Regions from separate parts of the Streptomyces sp. AK02-01A genome, predicted to be linked through region 1. Evidence: predicted binding sites of a transcription regulator. Region 1 holds the regulator's gene; the other holds the start of a gene.
What was found. Region 1 encodes HrcA, which represses chaperone genes, less so after heat shock. Its sites were predicted from a motif close to TTNGCACTCNGNNNNNCNGAGTGCNAA; they were not measured.
Positions count from the first base shown of each region.

Region 2: the regulator HrcA is predicted to act here: its motif matches at 3,574-3,600, upstream of groL (chaperonin GroEL).

Region 1 is NZ_JARBAE010000001.1:441,938-457,396, forward strand. Features, by position in the region: gene lepA (translation elongation factor 4) at 1-840, shown strand, start outside; gene PV679_RS01865 (long-chain fatty acid--CoA ligase) at 1,121-3,010, shown strand; gene PV679_RS01870 (two-component system response regulator) at 3,070-3,654, opposite strand; gene PV679_RS01875 (ATP-binding SpoIIE family protein phosphatase) at 3,995-5,941, shown strand; gene hemW (radical SAM family heme chaperone HemW) at 5,981-7,213, shown strand; gene PV679_RS01885 (DUF3097 domain-containing protein) at 7,257-8,078, opposite strand; gene PV679_RS01890 (MBL fold metallo-hydrolase) at 8,150-8,878, opposite strand; gene hrcA (heat-inducible transcriptional repressor HrcA) at 9,036-10,052, shown strand; gene dnaJ (molecular chaperone DnaJ) at 10,053-11,189, shown strand; gene PV679_RS01905 (nitronate monooxygenase) at 11,334-12,407, shown strand; gene PV679_RS01910 (16S rRNA (uracil(1498)-N(3))-methyltransferase) at 12,404-13,141, shown strand; gene PV679_RS01915 (histidine triad nucleotide-binding protein) at 13,304-13,663, shown strand; gene PV679_RS01920 (ribonuclease Z) at 13,669-14,589, shown strand; gene PV679_RS01925 (carbohydrate kinase family protein) at 14,896-15,459, shown strand, end outside.
Region 2 is NZ_JARBAE010000030.1:44,111-59,569, reverse strand. Features, by position in the region: gene PV679_RS24770 (DUF732 domain-containing protein) at 1-204, shown strand, start outside; partial or broken gene PV679_RS36240 (VOC family protein) at 275-709, opposite strand; gene PV679_RS24755 (hypothetical protein) at 736-1,020, shown strand; gene PV679_RS24750 (hypothetical protein) at 1,024-1,428, opposite strand; gene groL (chaperonin GroEL) at 1,794-3,419, opposite strand; gene PV679_RS24740 (cold-shock protein) at 3,797-4,000, opposite strand; gene PV679_RS24735 (ubiquitin-like small modifier protein 1) at 4,365-4,640, opposite strand; gene thrC (threonine synthase) at 4,674-5,969, opposite strand; SAM riboswitch class I at 5,985-6,112, opposite strand; gene PV679_RS24725 (glucosyl-3-phosphoglycerate synthase) at 6,268-7,227, shown strand; gene PV679_RS24720 (hypothetical protein) at 7,265-7,483, shown strand; gene PV679_RS24715 (trehalose-6-phosphate synthase) at 7,569-8,981, shown strand; gene otsB (trehalose-phosphatase) at 9,022-9,870, opposite strand; gene PV679_RS24705 (DUF3263 domain-containing protein) at 9,956-10,240, opposite strand; gene PV679_RS24700 (extracellular solute-binding protein) at 10,253-11,473, opposite strand; gene PV679_RS24695 (ROK family protein) at 11,809-12,702, shown strand; gene nagA (N-acetylglucosamine-6-phosphate deacetylase) at 12,702-13,856, shown strand; gene PV679_RS24685 (1-phosphofructokinase family hexose kinase) at 13,982-14,932, shown strand; gene PV679_RS24680 (class II fructose-bisphosphate aldolase) at 14,972-15,459, shown strand, end outside.

The sequences.
Region 1 (15,459 bases):
TACGAACCGGAGACCTCCGCGGCCCTCGGCTTCGGTTTCCGCGTCGGCTTCCTCGGCCTGCTGCACCTGGACGTGATCCGGGAGCGGCTGGAGCGCGAGTTCGGCCTCGACCTGATCGCGACCGCGCCCAATGTGGTCTACCGCGTGATCATGGAGGACGGCAAAGAGCACACCGTCACCAACCCGAGCGAATTTCCCGAAGGCAAGATCGACGCGGTGTACGAGCCGGTCGTACGGGCCACGATCCTCGCGCCGAGCGAGTTCATCGGCTCGATCATGGAGCTGTGCCAGACCCGGCGCGGCACGCTGCTCGGCATGGACTACCTCTCCGAGGACCGGGTCGAGATCCGCTACACGCTGCCGCTCGCCGAGATCGTCTTCGACTTCTTCGACCAGCTCAAGTCCAAGACCCGTGGATACGCCTCGCTCGACTACGAGCCCACGGGTGAGCAGACCGCCCAGCTCGTCAAGGTCGACATCCTGCTGCACGGCGACAAGGTCGACGCCTTCTCCGCCATCACGCACCGGGACCAGGCGTACGCGTACGGCGTGCGGCTCGTCGCCAAGCTGCGCGAGCTGATTCCGCGCCAGGCCTTCGAGGTGCCCATCCAGGCCGCCATCGGCTCCCGGGTCATCGCCCGCGAGACGATCCGCGCCATCCGCAAGGACGTTCTCGCCAAGTGCTACGGCGGTGACATCTCCCGGAAGCGGAAGCTGCTGGAGAAGCAGAAGGAGGGCAAGAAGCGGATGAAGATGGTCGGCAGCGTCGAGGTCCCTCAGGAGGCATTCATCGCGGTGCTCTCCAGCGACGAATCCGGCGGCGGCAAGACAAAGAAGTAGCACGGGACGCACAAGAAGCAGCGCGGGACGAAGAGGCGGGAAGCAGACGGAAAAGGGCGACGAAGCGGGTCGCCGCACCGGACGGGCCCCACGCTGTGGCGTGGAGGCCCGTCCGTGGTTGATGGGGCGAATTCGTTTTGAAGCGGCGCGTCGCTGCCTCTTACGCGCCGGCCGGGTGGCCTCTAGTCTGATCACTGCTCGGTAGTTACTCGCCAGTTAGTTACTCGCCAGTCACACAACCAGTCAGTCACGCAGCGCTGCCGCGGGCCCGGAGGATGTCGTGAGCGACACACAGAACTTGATCGAGAACCGGCCGCCGTCCGTCGCGGCCCTCTTCATTGAGCGCGTGGCGGCCACGCCGGACGCGGAGGCCTACCGCTATCCCGTACCGCCGGCCTCGGGCCAGGGCCCGGACGAGTGGCGCTCACTGAGCTGGGGACAGGCCGCCGAGCGAGTGTTCGCCGTGGCCGGCGGGCTGATCGAGCTGGGTGTACGGCCCGAGGAGCGGGTCGCGCTCGCCTGCGCCACCCGCGTCGAATGGATCCTCGCCGACCTCGGTGTGATGTGCGCCGGCGCCGCGACCACCACGGTCTATCCGTCGACCAATACGGAGGAGTCCGCGTACATCCTCGCCGACTCCGAGAGCCGGGTGCTGTTCGCGGAGGACGCCGCCCAGCTCGCCAAGGCGCGTGAGTGCCGGGCCGAACTGCCGAACCTCGCTCATGTCGTGGTGATCGACGCCGACGACGCGCGGCCCGCCGAGGGCGATCCGGACGGCTGGGTGCTCTCGCTCGCCGATCTGGAGGCGCGCGGGACGGCCTATCTGGCGGAGAATCCCGAGGCGGTCAAGGAGCGGGTCGGAGCCATCACCGCCGACCAGCTCGCCACTCTGATCTACACCTCCGGGACCACCGGCCGGCCCAAGGGAGTACGGCTGCCGCACGACAGTTGGTCGTACATGGCCAAGGCCATCGCCGCGACCGGGCTGGTCACCGGCGAGGATGTGCAGTACCTGTGGCTGCCGCTCGCCCATGTCTTCGGCAAGGTGCTGACCTCCGGACAGATCGAGGTCGGACATGTCACCGCGGTCGACGGCCGTGTGGACAAGATCATCGAGAATCTTCCGGTGGTCCGGCCGACCTATATGGCCGCCGTGCCGCGGATCTTCGAGAAGGTCTACAACGGCGTCGCCGCCAAGGCGCGGGCCGGCGGCCCGGCCAAGTACAAGATCTTCCAGTGGGCGGCCGAGGTCGCCCGCGAATACGCCAAGGTCTCGCAGGACAACTTCCGCCGTACGGGCAACGCGTCCGTGCCGTTCGCACTCGGAGCCCGGCACAAGGCCGCCGATGTGCTGGTCTTCGCCAAGCTGCGGGAGGCCTTCGGCGGCCGGCTGCGCGCCGCGGTCTCCGGGTCCGCCGCGCTCGCGCCCGACATCGGCTACTTCTTCTCCGGCGCCGGGATCCATGTCCTGGAGGGCTACGGCCTGACGGAGTCCAGCGCCGCGAGCTTCGTCAACCCCGGTGAGGCGTACCGCACGGGCACGGTCGGCAAGCCGCTGCCCGGTACCGAGGTGCGCATCGCCGACGACGGCGAGATCCTGCTGCGCAGCCCCGGGATCATGTCGGGCTACCACGGACTGCCCGAGAAGACCGCGGAAGTCCTGGAGCCCGACGGCTGGTTCCACACCGGAGACATCGGCGAGCTGTCCGTCGACGGTTATCTGCGGATCACCGACCGCAAGAAGGACCTGATCAAGACGTCCGGCGGCAAGTACATCGCGCCGGCCGAGGTCGAGGGACAGTTCAAGGCGGTGTGCCCGTTCGTCTCCAACATCCTGGTGCACGGCGCGGACCGGAATTTCTGTACGGCGCTGATCGCGCTCGACGAGCCGACGATCCTCGGCTGGGCGGCGGAGAACGGCATGGCGGGCAAGCCGTACGCCGACGTGGTCGCCTCCGCGGCGGCCGAGCAGCTCATCGACGGCTATGTGAAGCGCCTCAACGCGGGCCTCCAGCGCTGGCAGACCATCAAGAGGTTCCGGCTGCTGCCGCGCGATCTGGACATCGAGCACGGTGAGCTGACGCCGAGCCTCAAGCTCAAGAGGCCGGTCGTGGAGCGTGAGTACAAGTATCTGATCGAGGAGATGTACCAGGGCTCCCGGGAGTCCTGAGCCGGACGGCGGCGCGGACGACCGCGCGCGGCCGGGGCGCCGTCCCGTACCGGCTCGGCCTATTTGTCCCGGCCCCGGAGCAGTTCGTCCAGCGCGTCCTCGATCCGCGCCAACTGGCCGCCGAGTACGGCGAGTTCGTTCGGGCCGCCGCGCCGTAACTCCTCCTCGATCGAGGAGAGCCGGTCGGCGATCTGTCCCAGACACTCCTGCTCCCGCGCCAGCATCCGCTCCAACTGGCGGTTCTTCCGGTGCAGATCGAGGAAGACGCTGACCTTGGCGCGCAGGACCCAGGGATCGAACGGCTTGGTCAGAAAGTCCGCCGCGCCCGTCGCGTATCCGCGGAAGGCGTAACCGCTGTCGGAGTCGGGGCCGTTCAGGAAGATGATGGGTGTGTCCTTGGCCCGGTCGAGGCGTTTGATCCGGGAAGCCGTCTCGAAACCGTCCATGCCGGGCATACGGACATCCAGCAGGACCACCGCGAACGGCTGCCGCAGCAGGGCCCGCATCGCCTCCTCGCCGGAACGCGCCCTCACCAGCGGCTCGTCGAGAGACGCCAGGACCGATTCGAGCGCGACGAGATTGTCCTCCATGTCATCGACGAGAAGGATGCTCGCGTGATCCATGGTGGCTGTCTTCCCGCTCATTCCGGTCTCTCCTTGTCCGGCCCCTGATTCGGCCAGGGGGCAAGAATCCTCTGTTCGGAGCCATTTCGCACGCCGTTCCGGCGGTTTGGCCCCGTGTCTCGCGGGCTGGTCACCGTGCTCGGCGGCGGCCTCGGTCCGCGACGGACATACGTCACTTCTTCCGGACACCGCGCGCCCCGCATTCCGGGCGGACGGCGCTCCTTTCCAAACACGCCCGGCGAGCGCCCGCCGTCTGTCACTCTGTCGGGATCGTAAGCGGCACATCGCCACAACTGGATCAGGAGCCGCAGTGGGGCCCATTCCGATCCCGCGTGAATCCCGTCACCGTCCGGCATCGCAGGTGCCGTTACGGAGGGAAACGCGGTCCACGTCACGTACCAGCCTGCCCGGCAATCCGCTCGCCCCGTCCGCCGCGCGCCGCTTCGCGCGCGCGGCGCTGGCGGACTGGACCAGTCTCGGGCTCCTCGCCACCTGCACCTTCTGCCGTGGCGACGGTGGCTGTCCACCGGGCAGGCACAGCACCGATCTGCTCGCGGAGGACGCGGTGGTGATCGTCAGCGAACTCGTCACCAACGCGGTCGTACACGCCGGTACCACCGTCGAGCTGCTCTGCCGCCTGGAGGACCCGGAGGAAGGCCCGGCGGAGGAGGACCACGAGCCGGCCGCGCTCGTCCTGGAGGTGTCCGACCACCATCCGGGGCGGGCCATCCAGAGCGACGCGCGGGGACAGGCGCCGTCCGGCACTCCCGAGTACGGCCGCGGTCTCGAACTCGTCGCCGCGCTCGCCGAACGCTGGGGCATCACCTATCGCTCCGGGCTCAAGACCGTCTGGGCGCGGCTGCCGCTCGAAGGACGGGACGCGGGCGCGGGCCAGGGCGCGGAGCCGGCGCTGCGCCGAGGACTGCGCGCCGCCGAGATACTCGCTCCCGCCACCCGGCGCACCGTGCGCGACGATCCGGAATGGGCCGGCCGGGGCGCGCTGTCCTTCCTCGCCGAGGCGTCCGAACTGCTCTCCGGGCAGCTCGACGAGGACCTGGTCGCCGCACTCGCGGGCCAGCTCCTGGTGCCACGGCTCGCCGAGTGGTGCGCGGTCTGGCTGGACGGCGAGAACGCGCAGACCGGCGCCGCACCTCGGCTCGCGCGTGTCTGGCACGCCGACGAGTCGCGGATCGAGTCGCTGCGCGCGGTCCTGGAGCAGGAGCCGCCGCGGCTGCCGGACCCGCCGCGCGGCGGGCCGGTCCGCGTGCCCTGGCCCGGCGTCCGCGACCCGGGTGACCCGGCTCCGGGCGGCGGTGCCGGCGGAGTGGCTCTCGCCTGCCGGCTGCTCGCCAACGGACGCAGCCTCGGCACGCTGATGCTGGGCCGGCCGGGACAGACCGGTGTGCCCGACGAAGTGACCGCACTCATCGAGGACTTCGCCCGCCGGGTGGCGCTGGCCGTGGGCGCCGCCCGCCGCTACGCCCGCCAGGCCACCATCAGCCGGGTCCTCCAGCGCGGACTGCTGCCCAGCCAGGTCGCCCGGATACCGCGTGTCGCCAGCTCCCTGGTGTACGAGCCGAGCGATCACGGTCTCGCGGGCGGCGACTTCTACGACGTCTTTCCGTGCCCGCCCGGCGACCGCTGGTGCTTCATGCTCGGCGATGTCCAGGGCAGCGGTCCCGAAGCCGCCGTCGTCACCGGCCTCGCCCGTCCCTGGCTGCGGCTGCTCGCCCGCGAGGGCTACCGCGTCGGCGCCGTACTCGACCGTCTCAACCGGCTGCTTCTCGACGACGCGACGGAGGCGGCCGAATCGGCGTCGCCGCTGGTCGCGCCGGCCGTCGGCCAGGCACTGCCGGGCGTCGCGACCGCGCCGTCCGAGGGCGGCCAGTCCCGCTTCCTGTCGCTGCTGTACGGCGAGCTGATGCCGCTGCCCGGCACCGAAGGCCGGATACGGTGCACCCTCGCGAGCGCCGGTCATCCGCTGCCGCTGCTGCTGCGGCCCGACGGGACCGTACGGACCGCCGCGGACCCGCAGCTCCTGCTCGGAGTCGTCGAGAAGGTGGCGTACGAGAGCAGCACCTTCGACCTGGAGCCCGGCGACACGCTGCTCTGTGTCACCGACGGAGTCACCGAGCGGCGCTCCGGCGCCCGGATGCTGGACGACGGCGACGGGCTCGCACGAGCCCTGGCGGGATGTGTGGGACTGACGGCGCAGGGTGTCGCGGAGCGGATACGGCGGGCCGTGCACGAGTTCGCCGAGACACCGCCGGAGGACGATGTGGCGCTGCTGGTGTTCCAGGCCGAGTGACGCGGACGGCTCACCTGCCGCGTACGGGACAATGGGGGCATGCCTTCCGCACTGCCCGACGGTGACCCCATGCCCGAGACCGGAGAGCTGCCCCGGCACGCCCTGGAGGGCGCGACGGACCGGCCACTCGGCTTCTATCTGCACGTTCCGTACTGCGCGACCCGCTGCGGTTACTGCGACTTCAACACGTACACGGCGACCGAGCTGCGCGGCTCCGGCGGCGTGCTGGCCTCCCGCGACAACTACGCCGAGACGCTCGCCGACGAGGTCCGGCTGGCCAGGAAGGTGCTGGGCGACGACCCGAGGCCGGTCCGTACGGTGTTCGTCGGCGGCGGTACGCCGACGCTGCTGGCCGCCGGGGATCTGGTACGGATGCTGGGCACGATCCGTGCGGAGTTCGGGCTCGCGGACGACGCGGAGATCACCACGGAGGCCAATCCGGAATCGGTGGATCCGGCGTATCTGGAGGCACTGCGGGAGGGCGGCTTCAACCGCATCTCCTTCGGGATGCAGAGCGCGAAGCAGCATGTGCTGAAGGTGCTGGACCGTACGCACACTCCGGGCCGGCCCGAAGCGTGTGTCGCGGAGGCCCGCGCGGCCGGCTTCGAGCATGTGAACCTCGATCTGATCTACGGCACGCCGGGAGAGAGCGACGACGACTGGCGGGAGTCACTCGCCGCCGCGATCGGGGCGGGGCCGGACCATGTCTCGGCATACGCGCTGATCGTGGAGGAGGGCACCCAGCTCGCCCGCCGCATCCGGCGCGGCGAGGTGCCGATGACGGACGACGACGAGCACGCGGACCGTTATCTGATCGCGGACTCCGTGCTCGCGCGGGCGGGCTACTCCTGGTACGAGGTGTCCAACTGGGCCACCTCGGAGGCGGCCCGCTGTCTGCACAACGAGCTGTACTGGCGCGGCGCGGACTGGTGGGGCGCGGGTCCCGGAGCCCACAGCCATGTCGGCGGTGTGCGCTGGTGGAACGTCAAACATCCCGGCGCGTACGCGGCGGCGCTGGCCCAGGGCCGCTCACCGGGCGCGGGCCGGGAGATCCTCACCGCGGAGGACCGCCGGGTGGAACGCGTCCTGCTGGAGCTGCGGCTGTCGGACGGCTGCGAACTGTCGCTGCTGGCGCCGGCGGGGCTGGCGGCGGCGGGCCGGGCCGTGACGGACGGACTGCTGGAGCCGGAGCCCTTCGCGGCGGGACGCGCGGTGCTGACGCTGCGCGGCCGGCTGCTGGCGGACGCGGTGGTCAGGGACCTGGTGGACTGAGGCACTTCCGGCGCGGACGCGGTGCGGTCGCGCCGGACAGGCCCTACGCCACGGGCTCCGTGACAAAGTCGATCAGCCGTTCCACCGATCCCAGCAGCGCGGGCTCCAGGTCCCTGTACGAGTGGACGCGGGACAGGATGTGCTGCCAGGCCGCGCCGGTGTTCTCCGGCCAGCCCAGCGCCCGGCAGACGCCCGTCTTCCAGTCCTCACCGCGCGGTACGGACGGCCAGGCCGGGATCGCCACGGCGGACGGCTTCACCGCCTCCCAGACATCGATGTACGGATGGCCCACCACCAGCACGTCCGGACCCGTCACCTGAGCGGCGATCCCGGACTCCTTGGACCCGGGCACCAAGTGGTCGACCAGCACGCCGAGCCGGGCACCGGGCGCCGGGCCGAACTCCGCGACGACGGAGCGGAGGTCGTCCACGCCTTCCAGATACTCCACGACCACGCCCTCGACGCGCAGATCGTCGCCCCACACCTTCTCGACCAGCTCCGCGTCGTGCCGGCCCTCGACATAGATGCGTCCCGCCCTGGCCACGCGCGCGCGGGCGCCGGGCACGGCGACCGAGCCGGAAGCCGTCCGGGCCGGCCGCGCCGGTCCGGACGCCGACGGCCGGACCAGGGTCACCACGCGGCCCTCCAGCAGGAATCCGCGCTCCACCAGCGGGAAGACCCGGTGTTTGCCGAAGCGGTCCTCCAGTGTGACCGTCGGTCCCTCGGCGGTCTTCTCACAGCGGATCACCGCGCCGCAGAAGCCCGTCGACACCTCCTCGACCACCAGATCGGGTTCCGCCGGGACCTCGGGCGCGGGCGTGGAGCGTTTCCACGGCGGCGTCAGATCGGGGTTGTAGCTGCGCATTCGACAGACGATAGGCGCACCGGCGGCCAAGAGCTGTCCCCTTGCGTCCGCCGGGGATCACGGGACAGCTCTTACCGGGGAGACGCGCCGAAACGTACGGCGAGGGCGTCACGCTGCGCCCGTACGAACGCCGCGTCGACCACGGCCCCGTGGCCCGGCACATAGACGGCGTCCGCTCCGCCCAGCGCCAGCAGCCGGTCCAGGGCGGCCGGCCAGCGGGCGGTGATCGCGTCGGGACCGGCCTGCGGTTCGCCCGACTCCTCCACCAGATCGCCGCAGAAGACCACATCCGGCGAGCCGGGCACGAGCATGGCGAGGTCATGAGCCGTGTGCCCGGGGCCGACGTTCGCCAGCAGCACCCGGCGACCGCCCAGATCCAGCGCCACCTCGCCGGACACCGCGTGCCGCGGCAGTACCAGCAGCTCCACCGCCTCCGCGGCCTCCGGCGCCGCCACTCCTTCACGTACGGCGTCCTCGTACAGCCCCGGGCCCTGCCGCGCCAGCAGCTCGGCCGCGCCGACGGCGCCGTACACCTCCGCGCCGGCGAACGCCGCGGTGCCCAGCACATGGTCGAAGTGCGGATGGCTCAGTGCGATATGCGTCACTCGCCGGCCGCCGAGCAGCGCGCTCGTCTGGTCGCGGAGTTCACCGCCCTCGCGCACGGTGGATCCCGTGTCGTACAACAGGACCGCGTGGTCACCGGCCACCAGGCCGACCGTCGCGTCCCAGCCGGGCAGCCGGCGTCTGCCGACCGCCGCCGCCAGCCCTTCCCAGCCGCGCTCTTCCCAAGCCACGTTCATACGAGGACGCTAGCGGCAGCGGACGACGTGAGCGCGAGATGGCGTGGCCGCCCTTGCTAGGGGTGTACCCAACGGCCGTACACTGAGGCGGGGGAACTGGCACTCCCGTGGACCGAGTGCCAAGCCCCATCCGACGGACGAGCTGGAGGTGTGCGCGATGCTCAGCGAACGCAGACTCGAAGTCCTGCGCGCCATCGTCCAGGACTATGTCGGCACGGAGGAGCCCGTCGGCTCCAAGGCACTGACCGAGCGGCACAAGCTCGGTGTCTCGCCGGCCACCGTCCGCAACGACATGGCGGTGCTGGAGGACGAGGGTTTCATCGCCCAGCCGCACACCAGCGCCGGGCGCATCCCGACCGACAAGGGTTACCGGCTCTTCGTGGACCGGCTGGCGGGGGTCAAGCCCATGTCCTCGCCCGAGCGCCGTGCCATCCAGAACTTCCTCGACAAGGCCGTCGACCTCGACGATGTCGTGGGCCGTACGGTACGGCTGCTGGCGCAGCTCACCCGGCAGGTCGCCGTCGTCCAGTATCCGTCGCTGACCCGCTCGACGGTGCGCCATGTGGAGTTGCTGTCGCTCGCTCCGGCCCGGCTGATGCTGGTGCTGATCACGGACACCGGCCGGGTCGAGCAGCGCATGATCGACTGTCCCGCGCCCTTCGGTGAGACCTCGCTCGCGGATCTCCGGGCCCGGCTCAACAGCCGGATCGTCGGACGGCGCTTCGCGGACGTCCCTCAGCTTGTGCAGGATCTTCCCGAGTCGTTCGAGCAGGAGGACCGCGGGACGGTGTCCACGGTCCTCGCGACGCTGCTCGAAACCCTGGTCGAGGAGACCGAGGAGCGGCTGGTGATCGGCGGCACCGCCAATCTCACCCGCTTCGGACACGATTTTCCGCTGTCCATCCGGCCGGTGCTGGAAGCGCTGGAGGAGCATGTGGTGCTTCTCAAGCTGCTGGGCGAGGCGGAGCACCCGGGCATGACCGTACGAATCGGGCACGAGAACGCCCATGAGGGCCTCAACTCCACGTCCGTCGTCGCGGTCGGCTACGGTTCGGGCGACGAGGCAGTCGCCAAACTCGGCGTGGTCGGACCGACCCGCATGGACTACCCCGGAACGATGGGAGCGGTACGCGCAGTGGCACGTTACGTCGGACAGATCCTGGCGGAGTCGTAAGTGGCCACGGACTACTACGCCGTACTCGGCGTGCGCCGCGACGCATCTCAGGACGAGATCAAGAAGGCATTCCGGCGGCTCGCCCGTGAGCTGCACCCGGATGTCAATCCCGATCCCAAGACGCAGGAGCGCTTCAAGGAGATCAACGCCGCCTACGAGGTGTTGTCGGACCCGCAGAAGAAGCAGGTCTACGACCTCGGCGGGGATCCGCTCTCGGCGAGCGGCGGCGGTGGCGCGGGCGGTTTCGGAGCCGGTGGCTTCGGCAACTTCTCGGACATCATGGACGCGTTCTTCGGTACGGCGTCGCAGCGCGGCCCGCGGTCGCGGACGCGGCGCGGGCAGGACGCCATGATCCGGCTGGAGATCGACCTCAACGAGTCGGCCTTCGGCACGACCAAGGACATCCAGGTCGACACGGCCGTCGTCTGTACGACGTGTTCGGGCGAGGGCGCGGCCCCGGGCACCTCGGCGCAGACCTGTGACATGTGCCGCGGCCGCGGTGAGGTGTCGCAGGTCACCAGGTCCTTCCTGGGCCAGGTCATGACCTCCCGGCCGTGCCCGCAGTGCCAGGGCTTCGGCACCGTGGTGCCGACGCCGTGCCCGGAGTGCGCGGGCGACGGGCGCATCCGGTCCCGCCGTACGCTCACGGTCAAGATCCCGGCCGGTGTCGACAACGGCACGCGCATCCAGCTCGCCGGCGAGGGCGAGGTCGGGCCCGGCGGCGGTCCCGCCGGTGATCTCTATGTCGAGATCCACGAGCTGCCGCACGCGGTGTTCCAGCGGCGCGGCGACGATCTGCACTGCACGGTGACCATTCCCATGACGGCGGCGTCGCTGGGCACGAAGTGTCCGCTGGAGACGCTGGACGGCGTCGAGGAGATCGACGTACGGCCGGGCACGCAGTCCGGCCAGTCGATCCCGCTGCACGGACGCGGCATCACGCATCTGCGCGGCGGCGGCCGTGGCGACCTGATCGTGCATGTCGAGGTGACGACCCCGTCGAAGCTGGACCCGGAGCAGGAGCGGCTGCTGCGGGAGCTGGCGAAGCTGCGCGGCGAGGAACGGCCCACCGGCCAGTTCCAGCCGGGACAGCAGGGGCTGTTCTCGCGGTTGAAGGACGCCTTCAACGGACGGTAGGCACAGGCGCGACGGAGGCCCGGGGACTGACCCCGGGCCTTCGGCGTGTTCCGCCGGTTGGCTTGTTCTCGCGCCGCTCCTGTGGCGCGGGCCGGGCCCTGAGCCGATTCGTGGCCGCCGCGAGGGGCATGGCACGATGCCTCCATGTCCTCCGCACTGACCGATCTCTGCCGGTATCCGATCGTGCAGGCCCCCATGGCGGGCGGCGCTTCCTGCCCACAGCTCGCCGCGGCCGTCTCCGAGGCCGGCGGTCTCGGCTTCCTCGCCGCCGGATACAAAACCGCGGACGGCATGTACGAAGAGGTCAAACAGCTTCGCGGTCTCACCGGCCAGCCCTTCGGCATCAATCTCTTCATGCCGCAGAGCCAGTACGCGGACCAGGCGGCCGTGGAGGTCTACCGGAACCAGCTCGCCGGCGAGACGACCTGGTACGAGACTCCGCTCGGCGACCCTCAGGCCGGCTCGGACGACGGCTACGAGGCCAAGCTGGCGATCCTGCTCGACGACCCCGTGCCCGTCGTCTCGTTCACCTTCGGCTGCCCGACCCGCGAGATCCTCGACGCCTTCGCACGGGCCGGGACCTTCACCGTGGTCACGGTGACGACTCCCGAAGAGGCGCAGACCGCGCAGTGGTCGGGCGCCGACGCCGTCTCCGTCCAGGGCATCGAGGCCGGCGGCCATCAAGGGACCCACCGCGACGATCCGGCCACCGACGGCGCGGGCATAGGACTGCTCTCGCTGGTGTCCCAGGTGCGGGAGACCGTACAGCTCCCGGTCATCGCGGCCGGCGGCCTGATGCGCGGCGGCCAGATCGCCGCGGTCCTCGCGGCGGGCGCGGACGCGGCGCAGCTCGGGACGGCGTTCCTGGTGTGCCCGGAGTCCGGTGCCAACGTGGTCCACAAGCAGGCCATGACCAATCCGCTGTTCGTCAGGACCGAGCTGACCCGGGCCTTCTCCGGACGGCCCGCGCGCGGGCTCGTCAACCGCTTCATGCGCGAACACGGTCCGTACGCTCCGTCCGCCTATCCCGAGGTCCATCACCTCACCGCCGGGCTGCGCAAGGCCGCGGCGAAGGTGGGCGACGCCCAGGGCATGGCGCTGTGGGCGGGACAGGGCCACCGCATGGCCCGTGAGCTGCCGGCCGGCCAGCTCGTCGAGCTGCTCGCCGCCGAGCTCGAAGCCACCAGGTCGTCGCTGATCCAGGGCAACGACTCGTGACCGCTCCTGTCTTCGTCGTCGAAGGCGGCACGCTCCGGCCGGGCTCGGTCACGCTGGACGGTCCGGAGGGCCGGCACGCCGTCTCCGTACGGCGGCTGCGCGTCGGCGAGGAGATCGTGCTGACGGACGGCGCGGGCACCGGCGCGTACGGCACGGTCGCCGCGGTCGAGGGCAAGGACCGGCTGTACATCGACGTCACCGATGTACGGACGGAGGCGGAGCCGTCGCCGCGGATCACCGTCGTCCAGGCTCTTCCCAAGGGCGACCGCGGTGAGTTGGCCGTCGAGACGATGACCGAGACCGGTGTCGACGCCATCGCGCCCTGGCAGGCCGCGCGCTGTGTCACGCAGTGGAGAGGCGAGCGCGGCGCCAAGTCCCTCGCCAAATGGCGGTCCACGGCCCGGGAGGCGGGCAAGCAGTCCCGCAGGCTCCGCTTCCCAGAGGTCATGGACGCGCTGTCGTCCAGGCAGGTGGCCGCGCTGCTCGCGGACGCGGACTTCGCGGCCGTACTGCACGAGGAGGGCAGCGAGCCGCTGGCCACCGCGCCGCTGCCCGCCGAGGGCCGGATCGTGCTGGTCGTCGGACCCGAAGGAGGCGTGTCCCCGGAGGAGTTGGCGGCTTTCGCGGAGGCCGGCGCGAAGCCGTACCGGCTGGGCCGCAGCGTCCTGCGGACCTCCACCGCGGGCACGGCGGCCACGGCTCTCCTGCTCGGCCGCACGGGCCGCTGGTCCTGATCGCCCGGCCGCGCCACGGCCGATAGCATGCGCTGTACCGATCGGCGGCGTCGTCAGCGAATCAGCCGGCCGGTCAGCCAGTCAGTCAGTGAATGAGTCACTCAGTCAGCATCGTCAGCAGCGACCGGCGGCATGTCCGCCGGATTCGAGGAGGCCCGGACCATGGCGGGAGAACCACAGGCCGACTGCCTGTTCTGCAAGATCGTCGCGGGGGACGTGCCGGCCACCGTCGTCCGGGAGTCGGCGACCACCGTCGCCTTCCGGGACATAAACCCACAGGCTCCGACCCATGTTCTGGTCATTCCGCGCGTGCACTATCCGGACGCCGGGACCCTCGCCGTCGCCGAGCCGGCGATCGCCGCCGATGTGCTGACCGAGGCGGCCGCGGTCGCCGCCCAGGACAAGACCGACGCCAGCGGCTACCGGATCGTGTTCAACACAGGTGCCGGCGCCGGACAGACGGTCTTTCACGCGCACGCCCATGTGCTCGGCGGCCGCGGCCTCAACTGGCCTCCCGGATAACGGCGTTGTCCGTACGCGAACTGGTGGTGCTCGGCACGGCCAGCCAGGTGCCCACCCGTCACCGCAACCACAACGGCTATCTGCTGCGATGGGACGGCGAGGGTTTTCTCTTCGACCCGGGCGAGGGCACTCAGCGGCAGATGCTGCGCGCGGGAGTGGCCGCGCACGACATCAACCGCATCTGTGTCACGCACTTCCACGGTGACCACTCGCTCGGTCTGGCCGGAGTGATCCAGCGCGTCAACCTCGACCAGGTGCCGCACCGGATCACCGCCCACTATCCGGCGAGCGGCCGGCACTTCTTCGAGCGGCTGCGGTACGCGACCGCCTACCGCGAGACCGTCGAGCTGGCCGAGGAGCCGGTCACGCGAGACGGGATCCTCGCCAGGACTCCCGCGTACATCCTGGACACACATCTGCTCTCGCATCCCGTCGAGGCGTACGGCTACCGCCTCACCGAGCCCGACGGACGCCGGATGATCCCGGCACGGCTGGCCGCGCACGGCATCAAGGGTCCGGACGTCGGACGGCTCCAGCGCGAGGGAACACTCAACGGCGTCACTCTCGACGACGTCAGTGAGGAGCGCCGGGGCCAGCGCTTCGCGTTCGTCATGGACACCAGGCTCTGCGACGGCGTGTACGCGCTGGCCGAGGGCTGCGACATGCTGGTCATCGAGTCGACCTTCCTCGACGAGGACATCCGGCTGGCGACCGACCACGGCCATCTCACCGCGGGCCAGGCGGCGCGGGTGGCACGGGAGGCGGGCGTACGGCATCTCGTACTGACCCACTTCTCGCAGCGGTACGGCGATCCCGGCGAGTTCGAGCGGCAGGCCCGAGCGGCGGGCTTCGAGGGCGAACTGACCGTCGCCGCCGATCTGACGCGCGTGTCCCTGCCCAAGCGGGACAGCCCTCAGGCCCCTTAGGCCCTGTCTGACACATCCCGCCTGGCCTGCGACGCCTGGCACGCACGCTCACCGCGTTGTCGGAGTCATCCGAGTACGTCCAGTACACGGATGATCCTCCGCCTTGGGACCGCACGCACCAGACGTCGCGGGCCCCGCCCTCCGGGCGGACGGCGCTATGTGTCAGACCCGGCCTAGGCCGCGGCCCAGGGCCTGGATCCGGCGCGGCGGCCGCTGACACGGAAGCGTCGGAGACCGCCTTCGTCCGGCCCCGGCGCGGCGGATCGGGCACACTGTCCGGATCCGCACGCGACCGGGGAGCCCGCCGTGATCACATCCAACGGAGACCCGCAGGAACACACCGCCCATGTCGATCCGCTCGGCGCACTGCGCGTCCCGGACGACCCGGAGTGTGATGTCTATCTCACGGGCACGGTCTTCCTCGACATCATCTTCACCGGCCTGGACACCGCGCCCGTGCGCGGCACGGAGTCCTGGGCCCGGGGAATGGGCTCCAGCCCCGGCGGCATCGCCAATATGGCGAGCGCGCTGGCCCGTCTCGGACTGCACACCTCGCTCGCCGCGGCCTTCGGCGACGACCATTACGGCGAGTACTGCTGGGACGCGCTGGAACAGGGCGAGGGCATCGACCTCTCCCGCTCACGTACCGTCCCCGGCTGGCACTCGCCGGTCACCGTCTCCATGGCCTACGAAGGCGAGCGGACCATGGTCTCGCACGGCCATGAGGCCCCGCCTCCCGAAGGCGCCGTGCCCGAGTGCCCGCCTCGGGCGCGCGCCGCCGTCGCCGCGCTGACGCCCGGCCGCCGCGAGGAGTGGATCGCCGGCGCCGCCCGCGCCGGAGCGCGGATCTTCGCGGATGTCGGCTGGGAC
Region 2 (15,459 bases), on a different contig from region 1:
GCCGTGGAACCGGGGCTGGTGCCCGAGGAAGACAGGGCAGTTGATCGGGCCCGGAACGTCTGCCTGGACATCACGGGGGGCAAGGATGCGGCAACCGTCCAGCGCAACGCCAAGAGCCGGTTCGAGGGGGGCACCGTGCCGAGCCTCACCGACGACCAGGCCGCCGACATCGTGACCGCCGTTAAGTCGTCGTTCTGTAAGTGACCGAACGCAAGACGCCCCGTCCGGCCAAGTGCCGTGCGGGGCTTCGGTGTTCGTTGACGTGCAGGTATCCTCAGAACTGGTAGTCAGAGGTGTTGGGGTCCGCGAGCGTCACCCAGCCCTTGCCGTCGGGCAGCCGGTGGTCGGCCACCAGCGTGGCGCCGAGCACGAGAAGGCGGTCGACCTCCTCGTGCCGCGTGCGGTCCTGCGGCTGGAGGTCCAAGTGCACCCTGTTCTTCACGGACTTGGTGTCCGGAACAGCTATGAACAGCAGCGTCACGCCGTCGCCGCCGGTGAGCATGACGATGTCGTTGAGCATGGCCTTGCGGCGGTCACCGAAGCCCGGAGCCTTGACGGCGACGGACTTGAAGGTGCCACGGATCTTGTTGACGACCAGGGTCGACAGCGCCTCGCCCTCGACGTCCTCCGCGATGATCAGCAGGGGCTTGCCCGACTGCATGACCTTCTCCAGCAGCGGAAGGAGGTCCTTCACGTTGCTGATCTTGGACCCACGTCGCTGTGCCCGTGGACGAGATGACTCACGCGATGATCGCTCAGCCGCAGATCCTCGCCCGGATCACGGCTCGGGTCGGCGCGCAGATCATCCACCAGACCGACCAGGAGCACACCGACTGGACGCGGGACGACTACACGCACCAGGCGTACCGCGCGGCGTGGGGCGAGCCGCCCGCCCGGTACTGGATCACGCACGCGGAGGTGGCTCGCCGGCTCGCCATCCTGCGAGGGAAGTACGAGGCGGCGGGCTTCCGCCGGATGGGTCTCGCGCACAGCATCACGTTCGAGTCCGTCCCCGCGTAGCGGCTAGCTGAGTGCCTGCCGCATCACCGTGAGCGGGTCCAGTTCCGGGAAGCGCTGCCGGATCTGCCGCTGTGCCTGAGAGATCAGGTCATCCAGGAGGACCGGAGCCGCGCCGTACAGCACGTCATGCAAGTACGGCACCACCGCGGAAGGGTCGGGCGGTAGTCGCAGCTCGACCGTCAGCGGAGCGCCTTCACTCTTGTAGCGCTTCGCGGGCAGCCCGACCTTTTCGGGGTGGACACACACCGGTGTCCCGTCGCTCAAGTACCGGTGTCCGTCAGCCTTGTTGAACGGGCATGCCGGGGTCGGACGCTCGAACACGTCGAACTCACCAACCGCATGGAACCGCGACGGACAGATGCCGCACGCGCGGTGGTGGACGTCGCCGTTCACGAAGGGCTCGGGCATGACCGGAGCCTAGCTTTCACCAGCGCCACAGACGCCCGTTTCGGACCGCACCATCCCCTCCCGGGGCATGGGCGCCGCGAGCGGGTCGCAAGACCCGTTGCGGGGCCGCTGGGCGAGTTCAGCAACGGATGAGGGACCAAACCACGGTACGCACTGTGCAAGGTTCCGCCCGCCCCGTCCGAGTGCCACCCCCGTGGCGCACGGGCGGGGCGTCCCTCTCCGACCCCTCGTACGGGGCGGGCCCGTACTCCACGGCGACGTGCTGCGCACCCCGTCGCGTCCCACTCAGCGAGAAACGCCCGAGGGCGGCACCCCTTCGCAGGGATGCCGCCCTCGGTCAGGACGGTTGATCAGCCGGAGGCAGATCAGAAGTCCATGTCACCGCCCGGCATGCCGCCGCCCGGAGCGGCCGCGCCGGCCTTCTCGGGCTTGTCGGCGATGACGGCCTCGGTGGTGAGGAACAGCGCCGCGATGGAGGCCGCGTTCTGCAGAGCGGAACGCGTCACCTTCGCGGGGTCGATGATGCCCTCGGCGATCATGTCGACGTACTCGCCGGTCGCGGCGTTCAGGCCGTGACCGACCGTCAGGTTGCGGACCTTCTCGACAACGACGCCACCCTCAAGACCACCGTTGACGGCGATCTGCTTGAGCGGGGCCTCCAGCGCGAGCTTGACGATCGCGGCACCGGTGGCCTCGTCGCCTTCGAGCTCCAGCTTCTCGAAGACCGAGGAAGCCTGCAGCAGGGCCACACCACCACCGGCGACGATGCCCTCCTCGACGGCAGCCTTGGCGTTGCGCACCGCGTCCTCGATGCGGTGCTTGCGCTCCTTGAGCTCGACCTCGGTCGCGGCACCGGCCTTGATGACGGCCACGCCGCCGGCCAGCTTCGCGAGGCGCTCCTGGAGCTTCTCACGGTCGTAGTCCGAGTCGCTGTTCTCGATCTCGGCGCGGATCTGGTTGACCCGCCCGGCGACCTGCTCGCTGTCACCGGCACCGTCGACGATGGTCGTCTCGTCCTTGGTGATGACGACCTTGCGGGCACGGCCCAGCAGGTCCAGGCCGGCGTTCTCCAGCTTGAGACCGACCTCCTCGGAGATGACCGTGCCGCCGGTGAGAATGGCGATGTCGTTGAGCATGGCCTTGCGGCGGTCACCGAAGCCCGGAGCCTTGACGGCGACGGACTTGAAGGTGCCACGGATCTTGTTGACGACCAGGGTCGACAGCGCCTCGCCCTCGACGTCCTCCGCGATGATCAGCAGGGGCTTGCCCGACTGCATGACCTTCTCCAGCAGCGGAAGGAGGTCCTTCACGTTGCTGATCTTGGAGTTGACGATCAGGATGTACGGGTCGTCCAGGGACGACTCCATACGCTCCATGTCGGTGGCGAAGTACGCCGAGATGTAGCCCTTGTCGAAGCGCATACCCTCGGTGAGCTCAAGCTCCAGGCCGAAGGTCTGGGACTCCTCGACGGTGATGACGCCTTCCTTGCCGACCTTGTCCATGGCCTCGGCGATCAGCTCGCCGATCTGGGTGTCGGCGGCGGAGATGGAGGCGGTCGAAGCGATCTGCTCCTTGGTCTCCACGTCCTTGGCCTGCTCCAGCAGGGCGCCGGAGACGGCCTCTACGGCCTTCTCGATGCCACGCTTGAGGGCCATCGGGTTGGCGCCGGCGGCCACGTTGCGCAGGCCCTCGCGGACGAGCGCCTGGGCGAGCACGGTCGCGGTGGTCGTACCGTCGCCGGCGACGTCGTCCGTCTTCTTGGCGACTTCCTTGACCAGCTCGGCGCCGATCTTCTCGTACGGGTCCTCAAGCTCGATCTCCTTGGCGATGGAAACACCATCGTTGGTGATCGTGGGGGCGCCCCACTTCTTCTCAAGGACGACGTTGCGACCCTTGGGGCCAAGGGTGACCTTGACGGCGTCGGCGAGCTGGTTCATCCCGCGCTCGAGACCGCGCCGTGCCTCCTCGTCGAACGCGATGATCTTGGCCATGTGAAGTGGTCCTCCCGGACAGGGGGTCTCCCCAGGCCGCCAGGCCCAGGGGGCGGGTGGATCGGACCGTACCGGCGCCCGCGACGGACGACCTGAGAGCCGTGCGGTTCCTTGCCCCGCAGGCTCTTCGGGCCTCACCGACCCGGTCCTCAAGCTGTCACTCTCACTTGCAGAGTGCTAATGCCAATGATTAGCACTCGACCCCTGCGAGTGCAAGCTTGTCCTGCCGACACGACCCCTCGGACGGACGACTCGGGACCCGGGACACGGGACGCGGAACACCGGACGAACGCCCGGGAACGCACGAGGGGCCCGCATCCCATCTCTGGGACACGGACCCTTCGGCGTGAGTGCGTCGGTGGCCGATCGCGCCGGAATCAGACGGCGAGCTTGACCATGTCCGCCTGCGGACCCTTCTGGCCCTGCGAGATCTCGAACTCCACTCGCTGACCTTCTTCAAGGGTGCGGTACCCGTCCATCTGGATCGCGCTGTAGTGGACGAAAACATCCGCACCACCGTCGACCGCGATGAAGCCGTACCCCTTCTCCGCGTTGAACCACTTGACGGTGCCCTGAGCCATGCCTAACTCCCCTATTACTGGCCCTTACCGGGGGCCACACTTCGCGTCGGAACGCGTCGACCGCGGCTGAATGTATCTGCCCAACTGCCCTCTGCAACAGGTCAATCGGACGAGAATTCTGGGCATGGCCGAACAGGCATAGCGATGAATTCGCTGCGTTCCAGGGCAAGTCGGGCCGGGCAAAGCGCACGTATAGCGCAAATGTCACCTGGACTTTGACCCCATGTTGTCGCGTTCTCATATGCGCCGGACACAGGCGGACGAGGGGCCTTCCCACACTGTATCGCGCTCAACCATTCAGAATGGCCCCCTCCGCTTCTCGCGGAGAGGGCCACTGAGGCACTGCGGGCATGAGCCGGTGGAATCAGCCTCCGGCGACGGCGGGGATGATCGAGACGCCCGCGCCCTCCGGGGTGGCGGTCTCCAGGCCCTGCTCGAAGCGGACGTCGTCGTCGTTCACGTACACGTTCACAAAGCGGCGCAGCTTGCCCTGGTCGTCCAGGACGCGGGCGGCGATGCCGGGATGGCCGCTCTCCAGGGACTGGATGACCTCGGAGAGGGTCGCGCCCTCCGCCAGGACCTCGGCCTGACCACCGGTGTAGGTGCGGAGAATGGTGGGGATGCGGACCTTGACGCTCATGGTGGGGTGCCTTCCTTCAGTGGTGGGCGGTGCTCAGCGGGCCAGGCCGGCGTCGCGGAACGCGTCGAGGCTCGGGCGGATCGTCGCCGTCGGGCCGGTCGTCGGCGCCACGGCGTCCAGTGTCTTCAGGCCGTCACCGGTGTTGAGGACCACGGTGGTCAGGGCCGGGTCGAGGACACCGGCCTCGATCAGCTTCCTGGTCACGCCCACGGTCACACCGCCGGCCGTCTCCGCGAAGATCCCTTCGGTGCGCGCCAGCAGCTTGATCGCGTCGACGATCTGCTCGTCGTCGACGTCCTCGACGGCGCCTCCGGTGCGGCGGGCGATGTCCAGGACGTACGGGCCGTCGGCCGGGTTCCCGATCGCCAGGGACTTCGCGATGGTGTTCGGCTTCTGCGGCCGTACGACGTCATGGCCCGCCTTGAAGGCGGTGGAGACCGGCGAGCAGCCCTCGGCCTGGGCACCGAAGATCTTGTACGGCCGGTCCTCGACCAGGCCCAGTTTGATCAGCTCCTGAAGACCCTTGTCGATCTTCGTGAGCTGGGATCCGGAAGCGATCGGGATGACGATCTGGTCGGGCAGCCGCCAGCCGAGCTGCTCACAGATCTCGTACGCGAGCGTCTTGGAGCCCTCGCCGTAGTACGGGCGGAGGTTGACGTTGACGAAGCCCCAGCCCTCGCCCAGCGGGTCGCCGATCAGCTCGGAACAGAAGCGGTTGACATCGTCGTAGTTGCCCTCGATGCCGACCAGTTCACCGCCGTAGACGGCGGCCATGACGACCTTGCCCTGCTCCAGGTCGTGCGGGATGAACACACAGGAGCGGAATCCGGCCCGCGCGGCGGCGGCGCCGACCGCGCCCGCGAGATTGCCGGTGGAGGAGCAGGAGAGCGTGGTGAAGCCGAAGGCGCGGGCGGCCTCGACGGCGATGGCGACGACCCGGTCCTTGAAGGAGTGCGTCGGATTGCCGGAGTCGTCCTTGACGTACAGACCGCCGGTGACGCCCAGCTCACGGGCGAGATTGTCGGCCTTGACCAGCTTGGTGAAGCCCGGGTTGATGTTCGGCTTGGTGGCCACGTCGGCCGGGACGGGCAGCAGCGGAGCGTAGCGCCAGATGTTGTCCGGGCCGTCCGCGATGCGCTTCTTCAGCTCTTCCGGGGTGCCGCTCGGCAGGTCGTATGCCACTTCGAGCGGCCCGAAACAGCTCGCACAGGCGAAAATGGGACCGAGGTCAAAACGCTCTCCGCATTCGCGGCACGAGAGGGCGGCGGCGGGGCCGAGATCGACGGATCCGGGAAGGACGTCGGTGTGGTGAACGGTCTGCGCAGACATGGAGGCGAGGCCCTTTCCTCATCTTCCTCACGACGCGTTTCGCCGCGAGACGGAATTGGCACCTTCCCCACCGTGACCTCGCGGTCGGCGGGAGGGTTGCCGGGGCTTCAACGGGCCGTTCCCTCTGCCCCTCTGGATGAGCGCTATGGCACCGGACCCGGGGTCCGGCGCGTTTTTCCACGTAACGACCCCCGACATGCGGTGGCCATTCGTGTTGTTCAAGACTGTAACCGAAGGACCGGACGGTTGAGATAGTCGTCCGCACCGCGAGATGGATCACTTTCAGGGAGTACCGACCGTGCTGGAAGAGGTGGAACGCTGGCTGACCAGGCGTTCCTGGTCCGTCGCCGACCGTACGGTCGACCAGCTTCTGGTGGCGAAGGCCACGTGCGGCAGCACGGTGAGCGTGGTGCTGCCGGCGCTCGACGAGGAGGAGACGGTCGGCGAGATCGTTTCCGTGATCCGTCGCGAGCTGATGGAGAAGGCGCCGCTCGTCGATGAACTGGTGGTGATCGATTCCGGTTCCGCCGACCGGACGGCCGAGGTCGCGGCGAAGGCCGGCGCGCGGGTGGTGCACCGGGACGCGATACTGCCACGGCTGCCCGCGCTGCCCGGCAAGGGCGAGGTGCTGTGGCGCTCGCTGCTCGTGACGAGCGGCGACATCGTGTGCTTCGTCGACGCCGATCTGCGGAACTTCTCGGCGGATTTCGTGTCCGGCACGGTGGGTCCGCTGCTGACCGATCAGGACGTGCAGTTCGTCAAGGCGATGTACGACCGGCCGCTCGGCTCGGAGGCCGGAGGCCCGGCGGGCGGCCAGGGCGGACGGGTGACGGAGCTGGTGGCGCGGCCGCTGCTGAATCTGCACTGGCCCCGGCTGGCCGGCTTCGTCCAGCCGCTGGGCGGGGAGTACGCGGCGCGGCGCTCGCTGCTGGAGCGGCTGCCCTTCCCGGTCGGATACGGCGTGGAGCTGGGACTGCTCGTGGACGCGCTGCACACGGTGGGCCTCGACGCGCTGGCCCAGGTCGACGTGGGAGTGCGCGTGCACCGGCATCAGGACGACCGCGCTCTCGGACGGATGGCCGCGGCGATCTACCGTACGGCTCAGCTACGGCTGTCCCGGGCGCACTTGGTACGGCCGGAGCTGACGCAGTTCGAGCGAGGTGCGGACGGCTTCGTACCGCGCACACACGCCGTGGACACGGAGGAGCGGCCGCCGGTGCGGGAGATCTCGGAGTACCCGGCCGGACGTGCGGCGTAACCGCCGACCGTCATGGTGTCTGCCTAGATTGCGCCTCATGGGCGTGAGGCATCGGTTCGTTGTGGCGCTGACCGTGGCGCTGACCGTGGCGGTGGCGCTGCTGTATCCCGGCTGGGCGAGCGCGGCGGGCCCCGGGCGGCCGGCCGGGACCGGCGCTGTCGCCGAGCGGTGGTGGCTGCTCGGCGGGATGGTGGTCGCGCTGGCCGGCGCCGGAGTGGTCGCGCTGGCCGCGGCCCGTGGCCGCCGCCGGGGCTGAGCCGTCACCGGCCGCGGCCAGGAGTCACCCGCATGGAGTTCCGTCCGTACGTTTGAGCGTTTCCGGGACGGGCTAGGTTCGGCACATGGTCACCGAGCAAGCCGCCCAGGTCCTCGTCGCGTCCAACCGCGGCCCTCTGTCGTACACGCTGCGCGACGACGGCGCGCTGGAGCCGAAGAGGGGCGGCGGCGGGCTGGTGTCCGGCCTGTCCGCCATCGGGCCCGAGACGGACGCGGTCTGGGTGTGCGCGGCGCTCGGAGACGGCGACCGGGAGGCCGTACGCCGCACGGGCGGCCGGCTGGATCCGGCCGACACGGGCGGACAGCGCGTCCGCATGCTGGACATCGCGCCGGAGGTCTACGCGGACGCGTACAACGGCGTCGCCAACTCCACTCTGTGGTTCGTGCACCATCTGCTCTACCAGACGCCGCTGGAGCCGGTCTTCGGCCCGGAGTTCCGCGCCCAGTGGGCCTCGTACGAGACCTACAACCGCGCCTTCGCCGAGGCGCTGGCCGACGAGGCGGGCGAAGGCGCGTCGGTCCTGGTGCAGGACTACCACCTGGCGCTGGTGCCCGGGATGCTGCGCGCGCTCCGGCCCGATCTGCGGATCGGGCACTTCTCGCACACGCCGTGGGCGCCGGTCGACTACTTCCGGCTGCTGCCGGACGACATCGCGCGCCAGCTTCTGCGCGGCATCCTCGGCGCGGACCGCGCGGCCTTCCTGACCCGCCGGTGGGCGGACGCCTTCACCGCCTGCTGTGCGGCGCTGCTGGGCGGGACGGGAAACACCAGGATCGGCGTGCACGGCCTGGGCGCGGACGCGGACTTCCTGCGCGAGCGCGCGCACCGCCCGGACGTGGACGAACGCATGGAGTCTCTCCGGGCACAGATCGGCGGCGCCGACCGGAAGACCATCGTCCGGGTGGACCGCACGGAACTGTCCAAGAACATCGTCCGCGGCCTGCTCGCCTACCGCCTGCTGCTGGCCGACCGCCCGGAATGGCGCGAACGCGTCGTCCATGTCGCCTTCGCCTATCCCTCCCGGCAGGATCTGGCGGTCTACCGCGACTACACCGCCGAGGTGCGGCGGCTGGCCGACGAGATCAACGCCGAGTTCGGCACGGACGGCTGGCTGCCGGTCGTCCTCCATGTGAAGGACGACTTCGCCCGCTCGCTGGCCGCCTACCGGCTGGCGGACGTGGCCCTGGTCAATCCGATCCGCGACGGCATGAATCTGGTCGCCAAGGAAATCCCGGTCGTCTCGGAGCACGGCTGTGTGCTGGTGCTGTCGCGGGAGGCGGGCGCGTACGAGGAGTTGTCCGAGGACGCGCTGGTGGTGAACCCGTACGACATCACGGCCACGGCGTCGGCCCTCCACGAGGCGCTCACCATGGAGCCGCACGAGCGGGCGGAGCGCACCAAGCGGCTGGCCGCCGCGGCGACCGCGCTGCCGCCGCAGCGGTGGTTCCTGGACCAGCTCGACGCGCTGCGGGCCTGACCGTGCGGCGGTCGCGGCCGGCCGCGACCGCCGCACGCGGTCAGGCGTCGGCCGCCGCTCGCGCCACGGCCGCGAGGAAGTCCACCACCGCCGCCGGTCCCGGCAGCAGGAGGTCGGCCCGCTCCGCGAGCTCGGGCACTTCCGTGCCGCTGCACACCAGCAGGCCCGGATGGCCTTCCTCGCGCAGCGACTCGACGGCCGCGTACGCCGGGAGGTCTCCGAGGTCGTCGCCCGCGTAGAGGACCGTCTCGGCGCCGGTCTCGCGTACGTACTCCGCCAGCGCCACGCCCTTGTCCATTCCGGGCGGGCGCAGTTCCAGGACCATGCGGCCCGGTTCGACGATCAGGCCGTGCCGGGCGGCCAGCTCGCCCAGCGGGCCGCGCAGCGCGTCGAAGGCGGCCTCCGGGTCGGAGGCGCGGCGGGTGTGGACGGCGACCGCCTGGCCCTTCTCCTCGATCCAGGTACCGCGCCAGGCGCCGAACCGGTCGAGGAAGCCGGGAAGTTCGGCGCGGGCCGCCGCCACACCGGGGTTCGCGGCGGGCGCGTGGACGGTGCCGGTGACGGCGTCCCAGCGCTCCGCGCCGTAGTGGCCGAGGACGACGAGATGCTCCAGGCCCGGCACGCCGGCGAAGCCGCCGTACCGGACCGCGACCCCGGCCGGCCGGCCGGTGATCACCGCGACGGACGCGACCCGCGGCGCCAGTGCGGCCAGGGCCGCGGCGGCGCGCGGATGGGCGCGGGCCTGCTCGGGGTCGGGGACGATCTCGGCGAGGGTGCCGTCGAAGTCGAGGGCGACGACGGCCTTGCCCGGCCGGGCGAGAAGCGCGGCCAGACCGTCGGCACCGGCGGAAGTGGCCGGAGCCGGCAGAGGATACGGAGTGCTGCCCATGTCTTCGACCCTATCCGCGGATCCCGGATCACCACCACGGAAGGCGGCAGCCGCGCACCGGACACGGCTCGCACGGCCGGCGGTCTCAGCGGCGCTTTCTGCGCTCGTCCCTGATCCGGCGCAGCCGGTTCACCGTCACCGGATCGTGCGCCAGCGCCCGCGGATCGTCCAGCAGCGCGCCCAGTAGCTGGTAGTAGCGGGTCGGCGAGATACCGAGCCGCTCCCTGACCGCCCGCTCCTTGGCGCCCGGCCCCGGCCAGCCGCGCCGCTCCATGGCGAGGACGGCGCGGTCCCGCTCGGACAGCTCCGCGGGACCGCGGGCATCGTCGGCCCCGGCCGGTTCTCCGGGCTCGGGCGGGTGCGCGGTCATAGGGACGTCACGCTACTCGGCGGCCTCCGCCGACGACGCGTCGCGGGCTATCTGCGCGAGGACGTTCGCGGGGCTGGCGCCGGGTTCGACGGCCTCGCCGATGTTCCTCTTGATGCTCTCGCTGACGCTCGCCCAGGTGTCCTTGCCGTACGGGTACAGCTCGGAATTGGGCAGCGCCGCCAGGAATTTGGCCAGGCCCTTGTACTTCGGGTCCGCCGACATCGCGTCGTCCGCGCTGTAGGTGACGGGCAGCAGGTCGTACTGGCCGACGAAGTCCAGGACGTTCTTGTCCTCGTACACGAAGTCCAGGAACTTGCCGATCTCCACACCGTGCTTGTTCTGCTTGAAGGCCATCATCCAGTCGGCGACGCCCATCGTCGGCATGGGCTTGCCGTCGCTGCCGGGCAGCGGCACCGTACCGACCTTGATGCCCGCCTTCTCGGCGTCCTTCATCAGCGTCGGATGGCCGTTGAGCATGCCGACCCGGCCTTCGGTGAACGACTTGAAGGCATCGGCGCGGTCCAGCTTCGCCGGAGCGACCGGGCCGGTGAGCTTCTCCTCGACGAGATTCTTCTTGAGCCACTGGAAGGTCGCGACGTTCTCGGCCGAGTCGATGCTGTACGAGCCGTCGGCGGTGTCGGTGTAGCCGCCTCCGCCGCTCAGCAGCCACATCATGCTCTCGGCCTGGGACTCCTCGGAGCCCAGCGGCAGCGCGAACGGCGTCGGCACGCCTGTCGCCTTGAGGGCCTCGGCGTCGCTCCTGATGTCGTCCCAGTCCTTCGGGGCGCTGAGCCCGGCCTGGTCGAAGAGCTTCTGGTTGTAGAAGAGCAGCCGGGACGAGGCGATGAACGGCAGTCCGTACTGGATCCGGTTGACCTTGCCGGCGTCGGAGAGCTGGGAGAGGAAGTTCGCCTGCGTCGGTATGGAGAGCGTTTCGTCGGCGCTGTAGAGCTTGCCGTCCTTGGCGTAGTCGGCGTAGGCGCCGATCTGCGCGATGTCCGGCGCGTTGTTCCGCCGCACCATCTCGGCCACATCGCTGTCGACGGTCTTCCACGAGCGGACATCGACATCGATCTTGATACCGGGGTTCTTGGACTCGAACTCCTCGGCCAGCTCGGACCAGTACTTCTCGGAGCTGTTGGCCGCGCCGGTGCCGTAATCGGCCGCCACGAGTCTGAGGGTGACGTCCGCGCTGCCTGCCGTGCCGCCGCAACCGGCCAGCGCCATCGTCATGCCCAGTGCGGCTGAGGCCGCGGTCACTCCCAGATAGCGCTGCTGCACAGGTCTGCTACCGCCTTTGTTCTTTACATTGTCCGTAAGGCTCACGACGGTTTCCCGTGAAGCCCCGTTGTGAAACAGCGATTTTCCCTCATCCGGAGGTTTGCGGTCCACGCGGGGTCGGTTTCGCTTCGGCAACGTCTGTCCCATGCGTAAACCAGCTCGTAAGAAGGCAGGCGTTTGTATGGGCGCACAACAATCCCGAGCAGTGGACTAGACCTTTCCATGGTCGACGCGCGAGACTGTGTCCCGTGAGACACGTCATCGCCCTGGATGTGGGCGGCACCGGCATGAAAGCCGCCCTGGTCGGGTCGGACGGCGCGCTGCTCCACGAGGCGCGGCGGCCGACCGGCAGAGAGCGGGGCCCGGACGCGGTCGTCGAGACCATCCTCGGTTTCGCCGCCGAGCTGCGCGCGTACGGCATCGAGCACTTCGGCGAGAGCGCCGCCGCCGCCGGAGTCGCCGTACCGGGCATCGTCGACGCGGAACACGGGACGGCGGTGTACGCGGCCAACCTCGGCTGGCGCGACGTACCGCTGCGGGACCTGCTCGGTGAGCGGCTCGGTGGCGTACCGGTGGCGCTGGGCCACGACGTGCGCACCGGCGGACTCGCCGAGGGACGGCTCGGCGCGGGCAAGGGCGCCGAGCGGTTCCTGTTCCTGGCGCTGGGCACCGGGATCGCCGGCGCCATCGGCATCAACGGTGTCATCGAGGCCGGCGCGCACGGCTCGGCCGGCGAGATCGGCCATGTCGTGGTCCGGCCCGACGGCCCGCTCTGCGGCTGTGAGCAGCGCGGCTGCCTGGAGACGCTCGCCTCCGCCGCGGCCGTCACCCGCGCCTGGGCGGCGGCGAGCGGCGACCCGCGGGCGGACGCCGCCGACTGCGCGAAGGCCGTGCGGTCCGGCGACCCGGACGCCGTACGGGTGTGGCGGGACGCGGTCGACGCGCTCGCCGCCGGGCTGGTCACCGCGCTCACCCTGCTGGACCCGCGCACGCTGATCATCGGTGGCGGTCTCGCCGAAGCAGGAGAAACCTTGTTCACACCCCTGCGGGCCGCGGTCGAGGAGCGAGTGACGTTCCAGACGCTGCCCGAGATCGTCCCGGCGGCCCTCGGGGACACCGCCGGATGCCTGGGCGCGGGGCTGCTCGCCTGGGACCTACTCGCCACGGAGGTATCCGCCTGATGGCCGTACGCGCCGAAAGCACCGTTCTCACCGGCGCCCGGGTGGTGCTGCCCACCGGGACCGTGGAGGGCGGCCGGGTGATCGTCGAGGGCGGCCGGATCGCGGGCGCCGCCCCGGCCGGCGCCACCACGCTGGATCTGTCGGGACACTGGGTGGTGCCCGGCTTCGTGGACACGCACAACCACGGTGGCGGCGGCGCCTCGTTCACCTCCGGCTCGGTGGACGAGGTCCTCACGGGCGTCCGTACACACCGCGAGCACGGCACCACCACGCTCGTCGCCTCCACCGTCACCGGCGAGATGGACTTTCTCGCCCAGCGCGCGGGCCTCCTCTCCGAACTGGTCGAGCAGGGCGATCTGGCGGGCATTCACTTCGAGGGTCCGTTCATCTCGCCGTGCCGCAAGGGCGCACACAGCGAGTCCCTGCTGCGCGACCCGGATCCGGCGGAGGTGCGCAAGCTGCTCGACGCGGCGCGCGGCACGGCCAGGATGGTGACGCTCGCCACCGAACTGCCGGGCGGCATCGAGTCCGTACGGCTGCTCGTGGAACACGGCGTGATCGCCGCGATCGGGCACACCGACGCGACGTACGAGGAGACCGTCGAGGCCATCGACGCGGGCGCGACGGTCGCCACGCATCTCTTCAACGCGATGCCGCCGCTCGGCCACCGGTCGCCGGGTCCGATCGCCGCGCTGCTGGAGGACGAGCGGGTCACCGTCGAGCTGATCAACGACGGCACCCATCTGCATCCGGCGGCTCTGGAGCTGGCGTTCCACCACGCGGGCGCGGGCCGGGTCGCCTTCATCACGGACGCGATGGACGCGGCGGGCTTCGGCGACGGGCTGTACCAGCTCGGCCCGCTCGCCGTCGAGGTCAAGGAAGGTGTCGCACGGCTGGTGGAGGGCGGCTCGATCGCCGGCTCCACACTGACCCTGGACACCGCCTTCCGGCGCGCCGCGACAGTGGACCGGCTGCCGGTCGAGGACATCGTCCGGGCGGTCTCCGCCAACCCGGCGAAGCTGCTCGGCCTGTACGACCGGATCGGCTCGCTGGAGCCGGGCAAGGACGCGGACCTGGTCGTCCTGGACGCGGACTTCTCGGTCACCGGCGTACTGCGCAAGGGCGAATGGGTGGTTGAGCCCCACCTGGGGTGATTTCGCCATAAGAACATACGAGTACGACGAAGGCGGTCGGCCCGGGGTCTGGGCCAACCGCCTTCTTTTTGACATGATCGCCCCGGTAATCGGCCGAACAAGCTCGTCTCCCGGGGGTGTGACGGATGATCCTGACGGTCACGCTCAACACCGCGCTGGACATCACCTACCGCGTCCCCGCGCTTCTCCCGGCCACCACGCACCGCGTCGGCGAGGTCATCGAACGGCCCGGCGGGAAGGGCCTGAACGTCGCGCGCGTGCTGTCCGCGCTGGGCCACGAGAGCGTGGTGACCGGATTCGCGGGCGGCCGGACCGGCGACATACTGCGGGACCTGCTCGCCGGCTCCGGCGGCGGACGCGGCGCCGCGGCTCCGGGCCCCGTCGACGCGCTCGTCCCGATCGCGGGAGCCACCCGGCGCACCGTCGCCGTCGTCGACGAGACGACCGGCGACACCACACAGCTCAATGAACCGGGCCCGACCGTCTCGGCCGCCGAATGGACCGCCTTCCTCACCGGCTACGAGCGGCTGCTCACCGGCGCCGACGCCGTGGCCCTGTGCGGCAGCCTGCCTCCCGGCATCCATGTCGGCGCGTACGCCGAGCTGATCCGCCGGGCCCGCGCCGCCGGAGTGCGCGTACTCCTCGACACCGGCGGCGAACCCCTGCGCCGGGGCATCGCCGCACGGCCCGACCTGCTCAAGCCGAACGCCGTCGAACTCGCCGGGCTCACCGGCTCCCGCGAACCGCTGCCCGCCGCGCTCGACGCACGCCGGCGCGGCGCCCACTGCGTCATCGCCTCACTCGGCGCCGACGGCGTCCTCGCCGTCACGCCGGACGGCATCTGGCAGGCGGCCCCGCCGGCCGCGGCGCGGGGCAATCCCACGGGCGCGGGCGACTCGGCGGTGGCCGGTCTGCTCTCCGGGCTCGTGGAAGGGCTCCCCTGGCCGGCCCGGCTGGCCCGCGCGGTCGCGCTGTCCACGGCGACGGTCCTGGCCCCGGCCGCGGGCGAGTTCGACGCGCGGGCATACGAAGAGCTGCTGCCGCGCGTCGCGGTGACGGAGCATCGGGCGGCCTGAGCACGGGCCGCACGGCGGGCAATCCTGGGGGACGGACGCATGCCACTGGTCAGCACGGGTGAACTCGTCTCGGCCGCCGCGGCCGGAGGACGCGGGATCGCCGCCTTCAATGTCATCACCCTGGAGCACGCGGAGGCCATCGCCACCGGCGCCGAGCGGGCCGGCGCGCCCGCCGTCCTCCAGGTGTCCGAGAACGCGGTGCGGTTCCACGGCGGAGAGCCCGGTCCCGTCGCGGCGGCCGTCGCCGCCGTCGCCCGTGCCTCCTCCGCGCGGCTCTCGCTCCACCTCGACCATGTCGAGTCGGCGGAGCTGCTGCGGGCCGCGCCCGCCGCGGGCTTCAGCTCGGTGATGTTCGACGCCTCGAAGCTGCCGTACGCGGAGAATCTGAAGGCCACCGCGCAGGCTGTACGCCACTGCCATGACCACGGCGTCTGGATCGAGGCCGAACTGGGCGCGGTGGGCGGCAAGGACGGCGCGGGAAACGACGGACCGTCCCTCGGCGCGCACGCTCCCGGTGTGCGCACGGA